2 linked regions of the Solitalea canadensis DSM 3403 genome follow. The protein of the gene in region 1 interacts with the protein of each later gene in a pairwise test. Links are inferred from orthologs where the notes say so. Each region holds a gene or a part of one and is shown in the gene's direction. Other genes may lie near its edges.

The links. Proteins that work in one complex are often made in the same cells at the same time.
Region 2: the proteins of sucC (region 1) and sucD interact in binary tests that used the Escherichia coli proteins (3 or more experiments, as listed by UniProt). The link is inferred for Solitalea canadensis DSM 3403 from one-to-one orthologs.

The regions. Positions count from the first base shown.
Region 1 is NC_017770.1:1,537,339-1,540,262, reverse strand. Bases 69-2,924 are described here. They hold sucC (ADP-forming succinate--CoA ligase subunit beta), read left to right. Parts: upstream 69-829; coding sequence 830-2,020; downstream 2,021-2,924. Other genes in these bases: asnS (asparagine--tRNA ligase), read left to right, coding at 2,195-2,924; SOLCA_RS06255 (hypothetical protein), read left to right, coding at 69-607. In the rest of the region: more of SOLCA_RS06255, read left to right, coding at 1-68. UniProt on the Escherichia coli protein: Succinyl-CoA synthetase functions in the citric acid cycle (TCA), coupling the hydrolysis of succinyl-CoA to the synthesis of either ATP or GTP and thus represents the only step of substrate-level phosphorylation in the TCA.
Region 2 is NC_017770.1:356,202-359,238, forward strand. The notes cover bases 14-2,982. They hold sucD (succinate--CoA ligase subunit alpha), read left to right. Parts: upstream 14-1,040; coding sequence 1,041-1,925; downstream 1,926-2,982. Other genes in these bases: SOLCA_RS01380 (SDR family NAD(P)-dependent oxidoreductase), read right to left, coding at 14-94; SOLCA_RS01385 (DUF6134 family protein), read right to left, coding at 118-720; fabG (3-oxoacyl-[acyl-carrier-protein] reductase), read left to right, coding at 2,065-2,811. In the rest of the region: more of SOLCA_RS01380, read right to left, coding at 1-13. UniProt on the Escherichia coli protein: Succinyl-CoA synthetase functions in the citric acid cycle (TCA), coupling the hydrolysis of succinyl-CoA to the synthesis of either ATP or GTP and thus represents the only step of substrate-level phosphorylation in the TCA.

The DNA.
Region 1 (2,924 bases):
AAGCTTACAATATAGTTTGGGCGATTATACCTTTGATGTTAGTGTTTATTACAAGGACAATAAGCAAGTAGCATTATTTGAAGAAGGTCACAGTGGGGAGGTTGGATACAGACGTCTGAATGTTTTCTTGGAAAATGATAAACCTGTGTTTGCTGAACTAGCTGAAAAAACTTCAATGGGAAGCAATAACCAATTTACGGAAGCAAAGGTTTATTTAAACGATCTCAAAGTAATTAAAGCAGAAGAGCGAAAAAGCAATTTAGAAAGTAAACTGACTGAGAAACCATTTACGCCATTTGTTGCAGATACATTAGGTTTTGCAGCAAAAGCTGATTTTCTAAAAAATGCCATTGACTGTAGCGGAGTGTTTGATTTACCTTTCATGGAGATTAAAAAATCAGGAAACAATGAATACCTTATTTTGGGAAAGGCTGATGCTAACAGTTACAAAGTAATTCTTCATATTATAAAAGCAGATGAGTTGATTAAAAAACTGAAAGCAAATCCTCAGGCGTATAAAGGGAAAAAACTAGATATTCAATGGTCTTATGAAAATATTAAAGGCTATGAAAGGCTTGTTTATAAAAGCGGTTCCTTATCAATTTAACTGAATAAAAAACTGATTTAAAGCATCTATCTTCCTATTTAACAAACAATTACAAATAGCACTTCACCAATACACTGAGCGTGTGTATATTTTAATAGTAAAAATAGCCTTAAAAATTCAATCACAGGTTTTAAAACTTAGCTATAAATACTACTTTTACGGCACAATAAGAAAAGCGCCGTTTTGTTGCGCTATTTCCGAAAAAAGAAAATTTATCCGCAAATGAACATTCACGAATACCAGGGGAAATCCATTCTGAAGAGTTTTGGAGTTCGAATTCAGGAAGGCATCGTAGCCGATACTCCTGAACAAGCCGTTGAAGCAGCAAAACAATTACAAGCCGAAACCGGTACAGGCTGGTGGGTTGTTAAAGCCCAAATCCATGCCGGAGGCCGCGGTAAAGGCGGAGGTGTTAAGTTGGCTAAATCGCTAGATGATGTTAAATCACTGTCTGAACAAATTATCGGAATGCAGTTGATTACTCCTCAAACCGGTCCTCAGGGTAAAAAAGTAAATAAGGTGTTAATTGCGCAGGATGTTTATTACCCTGGCGAAAGCAAAACCTCAGAGTTTTACATGAGTGTTTTGTTAGATCGCGCTAAAGGTCGTAACATCATCATGTATTCTACCGAAGGTGGTATGGATATCGAAGAAGTGGCTGAACACACGCCTGAGAAAATCTTCAAAGAAGAAATCGATCCTAAAGTAGGTTTACAAGGTTTCCAAGCTCGTAAAATTGCTTTCAACTTAGGTTTAAGCGGTGATGCTCACAAAGACATGGTTAAGTTTGTTGCTGCTTTATATAAAGCTTACGAGGCAACAGATTCATCAATGTTTGAGATCAACCCTGTTCTTAAAACCTCTGATAATAAAATCTTAGCTGTTGACGCTAAAGTAAATCTTGACGAGAACGCATTGTACCGTCATGCTGATATCGCTGCTATGCGTGATGAATCAGAAGAAGATCCTACTGAAGTGGAAGCTGGTAAATCTAGCCTTAACTACGTTAAATTAGATGGTAACGTGGGTTGTATGGTTAACGGAGCTGGTTTAGCAATGGCTACTATGGATATCATCAAATTAGCTGGTGGTGAGCCTGCTAACTTCCTTGACGTAGGTGGTACTGCTTCTGCTAAAACTGTTGAAGCGGCTTTTCATATCATTTTGAAAGACCCTAACGTTAAAGCGATCCTTATCAACATTTTCGGTGGTATCGTTCGTTGCGACCGTGTTGCTCAAGGTGTTATTGACGCTTATCAAAACATTGGCAATATTCCGGTTCCAATCATTGTTCGTTTACAAGGAACTAACGCTGTTGAAGCTAAAAAATTAATCGACGAATCTGGATTGAAGGTTTATTCGGCTATTCAATTAAAAGACGCTGCTGAACTTGTTACTAAGGTTTTAGCGTAACAGTTCATAGATCATGGTTAATAGTTCATAGTTGCAATACTATGGCTATAACTTCAATAAATATTTAACAGCAGTTATAGTAAAAGCTATAACTGCTGTTGCTGGTTAATAGATATAGCATATTGCTATGATCAATGAACTATTAACCATTAACTATTTACATATAAATTTACAATGGTAAAAAGAACACGCATCAAAGAAGTCCTTGAATCCACAGCTTTTGGATCGGAGGTGACTATCAAAGGTTGGGTGCGCACTTTCCGCAACAACCAATTCATCGCGCTCAATGACGGGTCGACTATTAATAATATACAAGCTGTTGTTGATTTTAATAATACCGATGAATCGTTGCTGAAACGCATTACCACCGGTGCGGCTGTTTCTGTTACTGGCGAATTAATTGAATCGCTTGGCAAAGGCCAAAAGGTAGAGGTTAAGGTAAAGAGTATTGAAATTTTAGGTGATTGTGATCCGGAAGAATATCCTATCCAACCTAAAAAACACAGCCTGGAGTTTTTACGTGAAAATGCCCACTTACGTTTCCGTACTAATACTTTTGGTGCAGTTTTTCGTGTACGTCATGCTTTAGCATTTGCTGTTCATGAATTCTTTAACCAAAAAGGATTTGTGTACATGCACACTCCTATCCTAACGGCTTCAGACGCCGAAGGAGCTGGTGAAATGTTCAAAGTAACTACTTTTGATATTGGAAATCCACCACGCAACGAAGAAGGAGAAATCGATTATAAACAAGATTTCTTTGGACGCGCGACCAATTTAACCGTTTCTGGTCAGTTAGAGGGAGAATTAGCCGCTATGGCATTCGGAGAAATCTACACTTTCGGTCCTACTTTCCGTGCAGAAAATTCAAATACTACCCGCCACTTAGCGGAGTTTTGGATGA
Region 2 (3,037 bases), 1.2 Mb from region 1 along the record:
TAATGTTGAATCCTTTAGCTGCACATTGCAAAGCCAGTTCTTTACCAAGTCCGGAACTTCCGCCAGTTATTAAAACATAATTAGTTGTTTTCATGATACGTACAGATTATATGAAGATCAGCTTATCAGCTGCAGATGAATAGTGTAAAGGGTATGATGAATTTCTACTTTATAACAAATACCATTTTTATAATAATAGTAATTGAAGTTCCCATCCGGGAGTTCAAGCTTGTAAAGGTGTGTGTCTGTTTGTTTAATTCGCAAAAGCTGTTGGAAACTATCGGAATAAATCAATTGGTTATCTTTAGGTTCTTTGTAGTACAGTAGTGTGATATTGTAGTCGATTGGGTCACATTTAATCGTTCCATTTTTCTCTTTTGAAAACGTCATATAACCATAATCAGTGGCTTTAGTTTGTTTGTTAGTTTTTTCTTTTCCGTTTACAGTTTTCAATGATGATGAATAGAGCAGTTTCCCATTTTTAAACATCGATTCCTCTTCCAGATTTATCTTTATTTTCATGAGCATTTGCAGTTGCGCACAAGAAACCAGTTTTAGGTAGGTGTTGTCACCATCTTGCTTCTGAAAGCAGCTCATATTGCCAATATTGTCGCCTTTAAAGAGCACCTTATACTTTAACAATTGTTCCTGAGCCCAAATAGAGGGGATGAATAAAAACAATGAGACTGCAGTTGATATATGTTTTATAAAGGATATCATAGTTGTACATCAGGGTTTTAATCCGTTGATATACTTAAGACAATGAAGGTTTATTTTACCCCTATACGGGATAGGAAAAAAAGAAATTAACCCTATAGCAAAGAGTTGTAGTTTAATTGGTTAAAAAGAGGGTTGTTAGGATGCAAAAACCTATGCTGCTAATTCTGAAACTTCTTTTTCAATTTATTAAAATAAACTTAGCTTTGCACCACAACTTTAAACCCATAATTAATTCGCTTTCAACCGAGATTGGATTTATGGGTTTTTATGGCCTTTTAAATAATCGACTTAAATAATCGACATTCATAAATAAGCATAAAATGAGCGTACTAGTTAATAAAAACTCAAAAGTTATCGTTCAGGGATTCACAGGAAGCGAAGGTACTTTCCACGCTTCTCAAATGATTGAATACGGAACAAACGTAGTGGGTGGTGTAACTCCGGGCAAAGGTGGCCAGCATCATCTTGAATTACCAGTATTTAATACTGTGGCTGATGCGGTAAAAGAAACCGGAGCTGATGTGTCGATCATTTTCGTTCCGCCTGCATTTGCTGCTGACGCTATCATGGAAGCTGCTGCTGCTGGCATCAAAGTAATTATTTGTATCACTGAAGGTATTCCTACCAAAGATATGATCCAGGTAAAAGAATACTTAACAGATAAAGACTGCCGTTTAATCGGTCCTAACTGTCCTGGTGTTATGACTGCAGGCGAGGCTAAAGTTGGTATTATGCCAGGCTTTATCTTCACTCCTGGTCGTGTTGGTATTGTTTCTAAATCAGGAACTTTAACTTACGAAGCGGTTGATCAAATTACTAAACAAAATTTAGGTCAGTCAACAGCGATCGGTATTGGTGGAGACCCAATCATTGGTACTACTACCAAAGAAGCTGTTGAATTATTAATGAACGACCCTGAAACTGACGGTATCATCATGATTGGTGAGATTGGTGGTGGTATGGAAGCTGAAGCTGCACGTTGGATCAAAGAATACGGTACTAAACCTGTTGTTGGTTTCATCGCAGGACAAACAGCTCCTCCGGGACGTCGTATGGGCCACGCCGGTGCTATTGTTGGTGGCGCTGACGATACTGCTGCTGCAAAAATGAAAATTATGCGTGAGTGCGGTATCCGCGTAGTAGAATCTCCTGCTGAAATTGGCGAAGCTATGGCAGAAGAGTTGAAGAAGGCCGGAAAAATCTAAGATTAGCTATCAGATATGCGATGTGAGATATGAGACACATCGCATATCTTTTTTATTATAAGGGTTTTGATTTATTTGATTTCTCATTTTCTACTTTCGATCTGATCTCATATCTCAAATCTCATATCTCAAATCTAACATGAAACTTCTTGAAGGAAAAGTAGCCCTGATCACTGGTGCATCTAAAGGAATCGGTCGTAAGATCGCTGAATTATATGCAAAGAATGGTGCGCAAGTGGCTTTCACTTATTTATCATCTGTTGAAAAAGGACAGGCTTTAGAGCAAGAATTACAACAGTTCGGTACTAAGGTTAAAGGTTACCGCTCGGATGCTTCTGATTATGCTGCTGCTGAGCAACTAATCAATGATATTGTAGCTGAATTTGGTAAAATCGATATCGTAGTTAATAACGCCGGTATTACTAAAGATGGCTTATTGATGCGTATGACTGAAGAGCAATGGGATGAGGTTTTACGTGTTAACTTAAAGTCAATCTTTAACGTTACTAAAGCTGCATCAAAACCAATGATGAAACAGCGTTATGGTGTGTTTGTAAACATGAGCTCTATTGTTGGTTTACAGGGTAACGCCGGACAAGCAAACTATGCTGCCTCTAAAGCTGGTATTATTGGTTTTACCAAATCAATTGCTAAGGAATTAGGTTCGCGTAATATTCGTGCAAACGTAGTTTGTCCAGGTTTTATTAAAACTGAAATGACCGAAGTATTGCCTGCTGAGCAAGTAGCAAAATGGTCAGAGTCGATCCCATTAAAACGTATGGGCGAAACTGAAGACGTTGCCAATTTAGCTGTTTTCTTAGGTTCAGAAATGAGTGCTTATATCACCGGACAGTCAATTGCTGTTTGTGGTGGTATGGAGTCGTAATATTTTTTAGTCCATGGACCATAGACCATAGTCCATGGACTTTTCTTTCTACAATTGTTAGTTCAAGGCTCATGGAACTGTTTTTTCTACAGCATCTCTTGAAAATCAACTCTTGTTGATCATTCTTTCAATATACTTTCTTATAACTTATTAACTATTACAACCTGTAAATCCATAACAGGATTATCCTAAAACCTGTAAACTTTTTTTAGGACGATACAGAAAG